3 regions of the Micromonospora sp. NPDC048909 genome follow, and region 3 is predicted to be linked to each of the others. Evidence: riboswitches for the same ligand, from Rfam matches in the RefSeq annotation. Region 3 holds a riboswitch; each other region holds the start of a gene.
What was found. Region 3 has a riboswitch for S-adenosylmethionine ahead of AB0C04_RS22115 (ABC transporter substrate-binding protein). Riboswitches for the same ligand answer to the same signal wherever they lie in the genome.
Positions count from the first base shown of each region.

Region 1 (3,265 bases), on a different contig from region 3:
GCCCGATGCTGGCCCGCAGCGCGGTCGGCGGCAGATCCCGGCGCCCGGTCCTGGCCGCCGCCTCGGTCAGCAGCCGCCGGGCCAGCGGGTGGGCGCAGAAGAGCCCGTCGCGCACCCCGATCGCGTGCCCCCGGGCCAGCTCGGCGGCGACCTCGGCGGAATCCCGGCCGGCGACCACGAACGAGACGATGCCGACCCGCGGCGCGTCCGGGCCGAAGGTGCGCAGCTCCACCACGTGCGGCAGGGCGGCGAGCCCGTCCCGCAGCCGGGTCAGCAGCCGCTGCTCCCGGCGGTGCAGCGCGGCCCGGTCGGCGTCGGCGAGGGCGGTGCAGACCGCGGCCAGTGCGACCGCGCCGAGCAGGTTGGGCGTGCCCGCCTCGTGCCGCGCCGGACCGAGCGCCCAGCTCACGTCGTGGGTGGCCGCCCCGACCCGGCTGGTGGCGCCGCCACCAAAGAGGTACGGCGGCGCCGCGTCCAACCAGTCGGCCCGCCCGATCAGCACACCGGCGCCGAACGGGGCGTAGAGCTTGTGGCCGGAGACGGCCAGGTAGTCGACGTCCAACTCGAGCAGGTCGACCGGGGCGTGCGGGGCGAGCTGCGCGGCGTCCAGCGCTATCCGGGCCCGGTGCCGCCGCGCCACCCGGGCCAGCTCGGCGACCGGCCAGCGCTCTCCGGTCACGTTGCTGGCCCCGGTCACCGCGACCAGCACCGGAAGCCCCGGGTTGGCGTCCCGCCGCAGTTCGGCGAGGGCCGCGTCCAGGGCGCGGACCGCCTCGCCGGGGTCGGCCGGCACCGGCAGCCGGACCGAGCCGCGCGGCCAGGGCAGCAGGTTCGCGTGGTGCTCGCCGGCGAAGGTGACCACGGTCGTGCCGGGCGGCAACGCGCGACCCAGCAGGTTGAGCGCGTCGGTGGTGTTCCGGGTGAAGATCACGTGATCGTCGCTGCGGGCGCCGAAGAAGTCGCCCACCGTTTGCCGGGACCGCTCGTAGGCGAGCGTGCAGCGACGGGAGAGCGCGCCGGCGCCGCGGTGCACGCTGGCGTACCAGGGAAGCAGCTCGGCCACCGCGTCGGCGGCGACCCGCGCGCACGGCGCGGTGGCCGCGTAGTCGAGGTTGATCTCGCCCGGCACGCCGAGCACGTCGAGCGGCCCGACGGCGGCGGGAACGGTCGCCGGAGCGGGCAGTGCGGGTACGAGGGTGACGGACATGCCAGAACCTCCCGGGCCGGGACCCCGGGTGCACGTCGGGACGGGGTCCGCGCTTGCCCGGCTCACGAATCGGGGCCGGGCCCGGTCATCACCCGGGGCACCCCACCGCGAACTCGACGAGGGTTGCCGGCCAGCAAGCCGGGGCTTGACGCTGGCGCTCGTGACCTGCCGGCAGCATAGCGGCCGCCGATGCGGCCGAACCAGCCGGCCGGGGATGGCTACGCTGACCGCATGGCCGACACCCCGCCCGGCGGAGCCCTGCCGTCGCCGACCGCGCCTCCCGCCCCGCCCGCGCCCGGTGCCGCGCCCCGGATGCCGCTGCGCCGGCTCGGCTGGCGACGGTTCCTGGTGCTCGCCGCGGTGGTGCTCTTCATCGCCGCCTGCGCGACCTTCATGGCCTTCACCCTGGGCGAGAGCCTCGGCGCCCAGGCGCTGCTGATCGGCCTGGTGGCCGCCATCCTGCCGGTGCCGGTGCTGGTCGGGTGCTTCCTCTGGCTCGACCGGTACGAACCGGAACCGCTGAAGTACCTGGTCTTCTGCTTCACCTGGGGCGCGTTCGTCTCCACCGCCGCCGCGCTCACCGTGAACGAGTTCGCCGCCCGCCGGTTCGACGACTGGGGGCTGCCGTCCGCCCTCACCAGCGTGCTGGTCGCGCCGTTCGTCGAGGAGTTGACCAAGGCGCTCGGGCCGATCCTGCTGCTGATCTTCCGGCGCCGGGAGTGGTCGGGGATCACCGACGGCCTGGTCTACTGCGGGCTCTCCGCGGTCGGTTTCGCCATGGTGGAGAACATCCTCTACCTCGGCGGCTACGGCTTCCGGACCGGCGTGGAGCAGTTCGGGCCGGCGACCGGCGCCCAGCAGGTCATCGCCATCTTCATCGTCCGGATCCTGCTCTTCGGGTTCGCCCATCCGCTCTTCACCTCGATGACCGGGGTGGGGCTGGGCATCGCCGCGCGTACCGCCGACCGCCGGGTCCGGGTGCTGGCCCCGATCGCCGGCCTGTTGCTGGCCATGATGCTGCACGGCACCTGGAACCTGCTGCCGACGCTGACCCAGGCCACCGGCCAGGCGTTGATCATGCTGTACGGCTTCATCGGGGTGATGGTGCCGATCTTCTTCGGCATGGTCGGGCTGGCGGTCTGGCTGCGCGCCTGGGAGGGGCGGCTCACCGAGCGGACCCTGCCGGACTACGTCCGTGCCGGCTGGCTGAGCCCGCCCGAGGTGGCGGCGCTGAGCAGCCTGGGCCGCCGGCACGCGGCGCGGGCCTGGGCGCGCCGGGTGGCCGGCGACGGCGGGGTTAAGGCGATGCGTGGTTACCAGTTCGCCGCCACCCGGCTGGCGCTGCTGCGCGACGGCTCGCTGCGGGGCCTGGACCGCCGGCCGGTAGACCGGGAGCGGACCGCGCGGGAGGAACGGGAGTTGCTGGACGCGATCACCGCGTACCGGTCGTTCTTCGCCGGTCGCGATCCGCAGGCCCCCGCCGGGGTGTGGGACGGGAACCGCTACCACCTGCGGTTCCCGGACGGCTCGCAGCGGGCGGTGGACCCGCCGGAGGAGCCGGTGGTGCCGATCCCGGTGGTGCTCGCCGCGCCGCCGCCCGCGCATCCGGCCGGTTATCCGCCGCCGGGCTGGTACGGCCCGCACCCGGGCTGGCCGGGGCGTTCCTGACCGGACGGGCGCTGGTCCCCGGGCGGCGCCGGGGTGCGGAGCCAGCGCCGACCGGGCGGCGTGCCCGGTGCTCCGCGCGCGCGGCCGGTTCGGCGTGGCGGCCGTACGCGGCCGCTCGGCGTCGCGGGATCGGTGCGGGCCGGCCGGCCGGTCAGGCCATCAGGCCGGTGAGGAAGTCACCGAGACCCTGGAACATCGCCATGAGGCCCGCGCCGATCGCCTTGAACGTCGCCGCCGCGCCGTCCGGCCGGAACGCCATGAAGTAGATCAGGAATCCGATGAAGCCCCAGAAAAGCAGCTTCCTAATCCACTCGGGCATCGTCCCTCCCCAGGGCGGTGGTGCGGCTGGCTTCCCGGCCGGGGGCGGTGCAAACGACGCCCGCGACGGCA
Region 1 covers NZ_JBEZFU010000006.1:295,387-298,651, forward strand. Annotated here, with positions in the region: gene AB0C04_RS18990 (aminotransferase class V-fold PLP-dependent enzyme) at 1-1,207, opposite strand, end outside; SAM riboswitch class IV at 1,252-1,373, opposite strand; gene AB0C04_RS18995 (PrsW family intramembrane metalloprotease) at 1,397-2,875, shown strand; gene AB0C04_RS19000 (hypothetical protein) at 3,027-3,194, opposite strand.
Region 1: linked by a shared signal. The riboswitch ahead of AB0C04_RS18990 (aminotransferase class V-fold PLP-dependent enzyme) and the one ahead of AB0C04_RS22115 (ABC transporter substrate-binding protein) in region 3 are both predicted to bind S-adenosylmethionine.

Region 2 (3,265 bases), on a different contig from region 3:
CTCCGGCGTTGGGTCGCAAGAACTTCAAAAGTCTTCGGCGAAATGCCCTCCCGCACGGAGCATCTTGCGCCGTCCGGTTCCTGCCGTCAAGTCCTTAGCGGCGGGTTTTCCGCACCCAGAGCGAAAAGCCGGTTACCCGGCGGATCGGCCTGATCCCCCGTCCGGGCGATCCGCCGCCTCCTCCGCCCGGACGATCCGCTCGATCCTGGATCTCCCCGACCAGCGGCGGGTCAGCCGAGCAGGCCGGCGTCGCGGGCGGCGCGCAGGGACGGGCGGATCCGATGGGTGGGGCCGACCTCGCCGGCGACCGCGTCGATGGTCTTCAGTCCCTCACCGGTGTTGAAGACCACGGTCTCCGCGGCCGGGTCGAGCTTGCCCGACTCGACCAGCTTGCGGAGCACCGCCACGGTGACCCCACCGGCGGTCTCCGCGAAGACGCCGGTGGTGCGAGCCAGCAGGCGGATGCCGGCGCGGATCTCGTCGTCGTCGACGTACTCCATCCAGCCCCCGGTACGGCGCACCGCCTCCAGCGCGTAGAGGCCGGCCGCCGGGTCGCCGATGTTCAGCGACTTGGCGATGCCGGTCGGCTTGACCGGGACGATCGTGTCGGTGTCGGCGTGCAGCGCGGTGGCGATCGGATTGCAGCCGGCCGACTGGGCGCCGAAGACCTTCCAGCCGCCGGCCGGCGCCTCGACCAGCCCGACCTCGACCAGCTCCGAGAACGCCTTGTCAATCTTGGTGAGCAGCTCGCCGCTGGCCATCGGGATGACCACCTGGGCGGGGATGCGCCAGCCGAGCTGCTCGGCCACCTCGTAGCCCAGGGTCTTGGAGCCCTCGGCGTAGTAGGGGCGCACGTTGACGTTGACGAACGCGGTGTCCTCGAACTCGTCGGTCTCCACCAGCTCGCCGCAGAGCCGGTTCACGTCGTCGTAGGAGCCGTCGATGGCGACCAGCTCGCCGCCGTAGACGGCGGTCGTGACCACCTTGCCCTGCTCCAGGTCGCTGGGGATGAAGACCACCGAGGGCACCCCGGCGCGGGCCGCGTGCGCGGCCACCGAGTTGGCCAGGTTGCCCGTGGAGGCACAGGCGTACCGGGTGAAGCCGAGCGCCCGGGCGGCGGTGAGCGCCACCGAGACGACCCGGTCCTTGAACGAGTGGGTGGGGTTGGCGCTGTCGTCCTTCACCCAGAGCGGGGCGGTGATGCCCAGCTCGGCGGCGAGGTGCGGGGCGGCGACCAGCGGGGTGAGCCCGGGGTTCAGGGTGACCCGGGTGGCCGGATCCTGACCGGCGGGCAGCAGCGCCGCGTAGCGCCAGATGTTGTCCGGGCCGGCCTCGATCTGCTCGCGGGTGACGGTGGCCAGCGCGGTGGCGTCGTAGTCGACCTCCAGCGGCCCGAAACACTCGTAACAGGCGTGCTGGGCGGCGAGCGGGTAGCGGGCCTCACAGGCCCGACAGACCAGGGCGCGGGCGGGGCTGGCGGTGGTGTCGATACCGGGGGCGGCGAGCGTCGACGTCATGTCGAAGATTCCTCTCATCTTTCCCCGCATCGCACGGTGCGGCGGGGACGGAATTGGCACCTGCCCCGCGGGTCGCTCAGCGATGAGCGCGCGGGGTGGTTGCCGGGGCGTCTTCGGGCCGTATCCCTCAGCCCCTCTGGATGAGGTATGCAGTTGTGCGATCGAGTCTACGGCCGGGCCGCCGGCCGTCCAGCCCGTCGTCCCACGGTGTGAGCCGCCGTCACACCCGGTGGGCGCCGGGCTGACCGTTCTCCACCACGAACTTCGCGAGCGTCGACTCTGCCGCGTTCTGCCGGCCGACCGTGTCCACCATCCGCAGCCGGCGGTCTAGCGCGCGACCATCGCCACCGGGTCGACCACCGCGACGGGGTCCGAGACCGCCGCCGGCCGGTCGGCGGGCGGTGTGGCCCGTACCCGGGCCCGGGTGACCAGGTTGGCCGCGACCAGGGACGCGATGGTCAGCGCCGCGCCGGCCAGCTCGAACGGGCCGGGTCGGTAGCCGCGGGCGATCTGCACCACGAACGTGGTCACCGGCACGAGGTTCATGAAGAGCGCGGCGTTCGCAGAGCCGAGCCGCTGCACGCCGGTGTTCCAGGCCAGCACCGCGATCACCGCGGCCACGATCACGGCGTACGCCAACTGCGGCGCGACCGCGACGAGGTCCGCGCCGGTCGGCGCGTGCTGCCACCCGGCGAGGTCGGCGACGGCGCTCGCGGCGAGCATGAAGAGCGTGCCGGCGAGCGCGGTCAGCGTGGTGTAGCGCAGCGGTGACCACGCGCCGAACCGGCCGGCCCCGTGCGTGTAGATCGCCCAACCGACGACCGCGCCGATCATCATGAGACCGCCGAGACCGAACTGACCGAGCCCGGCGAGGCTGCCGCGGGTGATCACCAGGCCGACACCGAGGAGCGCGACCAGGGAGAGGGCCAGCAGGGCGGGCCGTGGGCGTACGCCGTCGCGGACCCAGCGGACCAGCTGGGTGACCAGCGGCGTGGTGGCCACGAAGAGGGAGATCTGCTGCGGCGCGGCGTGCTCCAACGCCAGGTTGGTGAGCAGGTTGAAGCCGGCGAAGCCGACCACGCCGAGCACCGCCACCTCGACACCCCGGCCGCCGGAGCGCAGCCCGGCCACGCCCTCGCGGAGCAGCAGCAGGGCGAGCAGGATCACGGCGGCGAAGAGGTAGCGGGCGGTGGTCAGGTTGAGCGGGTCGACCCGGGTCAGCGCGCTGGCCAGGACGGGGAACATCACTCCCCAGCTCAGCACGGCGAGCAGCGGGAAGGCGGCGGCGCGAGAGCGCATGCTCAGCTCCTATGTTCGAGTATCTTCGAACCAACGATCCCGACCCTAGGAGCTTGTTCGAATATTGTCGAACAAGGGTTACACTGCTCACATGGAGCTGCACGAACCCGAGTTGCGCGAGGTGCCGGTCACCGCGGTGCTGGGGGCGCTCGCCGACGACGTACGCCTACAGATCGTGCGGGCGCTCGCCGAGGGCGGCGAGCAGGCCTGCGGCAGCTTCGAGTTCGGCGTCTCCAAGGCCACCCGCAGCCATCACCTGAAGGTGCTGCGCGAGGCCGGCCTGACCCGCACCCGGGCCGCCGGCACCAGCCGCTACGTCCGCCTGCGCCGCGACGAACTGGACCGCCTCTACCCCGGCCTGCTCGACGCCGTCCTCACCCGCGGCGTCGCACCCGACGAGCGGGCCTGAACCGGTCCGCCGCAGGCCGCAACCCGTGCCGGCGGTTGGC
Region 2 covers NZ_JBEZFU010000006.1:272,166-275,430, reverse strand. Annotated here, with positions in the region: gene thrC (threonine synthase) at 231-1,517, opposite strand; SAM riboswitch class I at 1,529-1,664, opposite strand; gene AB0C04_RS18900 (DMT family transporter) at 1,845-2,816, opposite strand; gene AB0C04_RS18895 (metalloregulator ArsR/SmtB family transcription factor) at 2,908-3,225, shown strand.
Region 2: linked by a shared signal. The riboswitch ahead of thrC (threonine synthase) and the one ahead of AB0C04_RS22115 (ABC transporter substrate-binding protein) in region 3 are both predicted to bind S-adenosylmethionine.

Region 3 (3,265 bases):
GTCGAGCCGGTCACGGTGACGCCCGCGCCGTCGAAGACGGCGATGACGGTGTTCGCGTCGGCGTCCTCGTAGATCGCCCGGAGGGCCACCGGCCGGTACTGGCCGTTCGCGTCGAACCGCGCGTTGAACGGCCGCATCGCCTGGGTGAGGAACTCGTCGGCGCTCTGGTAGGTGCCCGCCACCACCGAGTTGCCGACCACTTCCCACCGCATGTCGTTGGCGAAGATGTCGCTGATCGCGCCGGTGCCGGCGGACCAGTCCGCGAAGGCTCGGGTGACGATGTCCCGGTTCGTCGTCATGGCGCCCACCTCTCCGCGGGTTGCGACCATGGCGATCGCACCGCCCCGCCCCCGTGTCGTCCGGTGCCTCACCGCCACCATATCGGCGGCGCCGGCCGCCCGAGGCCGGGTCAGCGCAGCGGGGTGGGCCGCCCGGCCAGGACCGGCGGTCCGGCCGGGGTCACCGTCGTCGCCGGGCCCGTGCGGTGGCGCGGGCGTTCGCCTTCTCGATCGCCTGCACGAGATCGCCCTTCGCCAACTCCTCCGGCTGCGCGACACCGACCCGCCGCGCCACCTCGTCGAGGTGCTCCTTGCTCGCGTTGGCGTCCACCCCCTGCGCCGTCTCCCGGGGGCGGGACCGGGACGCGGGACCGCCCAACGCGGCCTGCGGATCAGACGGCCCGGGACGCTCCTTCGGCTCCCAGTGGTCGCCGACCTTCTCGTGGGTGTGCTTCAACGAGGCGTACGCGGTCCGGTGGGCCCGCTCGCCGTCGCCGTAGGTCTCCTCGGCCGACTCGAGCGTCTTCTTGTAGGTCCGCACCGCCTTGTCGTCGGAGCGGGCGACGGTCGACGGCACGTCGTCACGCATCTCTTCGGCCTGCTCGTGCTTGTCCGGCACGGCGTACCTCCTCGGGCGGCGTCGTCCCGGGACGGGTACCCCGCCACCGTCGGGGTACGCCAGCGGATCCCGTCGGGCCACCCGCTCCGTCCGGGGGCGCGCCGGTTACGACGACCGGCCCCGGCTCACCGCTCGGCGGTTCCGCTCAGCAGCGCCAGACCGGTCGCCGGGTCGACCCGTTTGGCGAGCCGCGCGCCGACCTCGGTGATCACCACCTCCAGGGTCGGCCAGACCTCGCCGCGCAGCAGGTGACCGCCGACCGTGCTGCCGTCGCGCCGGCCGAGCACCGCGTGCACGTGCAGGGTGGGCCGCCCCCGGTCGTCGGCGATGTCGCCCAGGATGCTGAGCACCTCCACCTGCCCGGTGACCGGAATCGGCTGGTACTCGCGCCGGTCCCGGTCGAAGTAGCCCAGCTCGGCGCCCTGGAAGCCGCCGACCGCCGTCACCGTGGCGGCCCGGATGTTGCGGTCCACGGCGACCTGGTTGATCACCGCCACCGGGTCCTCGCCCTTGTCGAGCACGACCACGACCACCCGCCGGCCGTCCTCGGGCAGCTCCACGTCCCGCATCGCACCCACCCGACCTCTGCCTCCGCGCCGCCGCAGCCCGGCGGTGCGTCCACCATCCGGTGATGGTGTCACCGCCGCCCGCGCCGGGTGGGTGATTCGCCCGGCTTCGGACGCGCGGCCTCACCCGGCCCGGCCGGCCCGGGTGAGCGTGGTCATAACGGGTGGACGATGCCCCGTACCGCCCTGCTAGCCTCGGCGCAGGTCATGAGCGCCAGCGTCAAGCCCCGGCTCGCTGGCCGGCAACCCTCCTCCGCGGTGGGGTGCCCCGGGTGAAGACCAGGCATCGGAGCAACCTCCGGTGCAAGCGTGGCCTGGTTCCCAGGTCAACCCGACCCAGGAGAACCATGATGATTCGCACCAGCACTCCTCCGGTCGCCGCGTCGGTCCCGTCGCCCGCGCCGGTGGCCCTGACCCGGCGCCGCCACGTCGACATGATGTGGGTCTGCAGCGCCGCGTGTCGCCCCTCGCGCTGACGCGCCCGCCCCCGCTCCCCTGATCGATCCCGCGGTTCGCCCACCGGGCGCACCGTCGGCGGCGCACGCCCGTGCCCCGCCGCTGACACCATTCGGAGACACCTGTGCGATCTCTTCCTGCCCTGACCCGGGTGGCCGCCCTCGGCGTGGCCGCACTCCTCGGCACCGCCGCCCTCACCGCCTGCGGCGACGACGCCTCGTCCAGCGCGGCGGACAACCCGTACGAGCTGCTCCAGCCCGGCGTGTTGCGGGCCGGCACGCTCACCGACGCGCCGCCGAACGTGTACCTGAAGGACGGTAAGTTCACCGGTTTCGACAACGACCTGCTCAGCGCGGTCGCCGCGAAGATCGACCTGAAGGTGGAGTTCGTCGGTACCGACTTCTCCGCGCTGCTCGCCCAGGTCAACAACCACAAGTTCGACGTCGGCAGCTCCTCGATCACGATCACCGAGGCGCGCAAGAAGACCGTCGACTTCGGTAACGGCTACGACTTCGGCTACTTCGGACTCGACGTTCCGGCCGGTTCCCCGATCACCAGCTTCGACCAGCTCAGCGGCAAGCGGGTCGTGGTGGTACAGGGCACCGTGCAGGACGACTACGCCACCGGCAAGCAGCTCAACCCGGTGCGGGTGCCGGACTACAACGGCGCGATCAACCAGCTCAAGGCCGGTACCGCCGACGCCTGGATCGCCCCGGCCGAGATCGGTGAGAAGTCCGCCGCGGACAGCGGCGGCAAGATCTCCGTGGCCGCCAAGCAGCTCAGCCCGGCGCCGACCGCGTACGCGGTGGCGAAGGGGAACGACAAGCTGCGCGAGGCGCTGAACAAGGCCCTCGACGAGGTGATCGCCGACGGCACCTGGAGCCGGTTGCAGGCCCAGTACTACCCGGGCCGGCCGGTGCCGGCGGACTTCAAGCCGGGCAGCGGCACCGTGGCGGTTCCGGCGGCGCCGTCGGCGTCGGCCGCCTCCTGACGGTACGAGACGACGAGCGGGGCGGTAGGAGAGGCGACTATGGATCCGTTGCGCACCCTGTGGGAGACCTTCTTCGACTGGGACTCGATGCGCGAGGCGCTGCCCGAGATGCTGACCGTCGGGTTGCCCAACACGCTGATCCTGGCGGCCTCCGCCGCCCTGCTCGGCTCGGTGCTGGGCATGCTGCTGGCGATCGCCGGCATCTCCCGCACCCGCTGGCAGCGTTGGCCGGCCCGGGTCTACACCGACGTGTTCCGGGGACTGCCGGCCGCCGCGACGATCCTGCTGATCGGCGTCGGGCTGGCGCCGCTCGGCATGCAGGTCTGGGGCCCGAACCCCTACCCGCTGGGCATCC
Region 3 covers NZ_JBEZFU010000008.1:139,679-142,943, reverse strand. Annotated here, with positions in the region: gene AB0C04_RS22130 (nuclear transport factor 2 family protein) at 1-299, opposite strand, end outside; gene AB0C04_RS22125 (ChaB family protein) at 460-867, opposite strand; gene AB0C04_RS22120 (PPC domain-containing DNA-binding protein) at 1,023-1,466, opposite strand; SAM riboswitch class IV at 1,667-1,779, shown strand; gene AB0C04_RS22115 (ABC transporter substrate-binding protein) at 2,044-2,910, shown strand; gene AB0C04_RS22110 (amino acid ABC transporter permease) at 2,950-3,265, shown strand, end outside.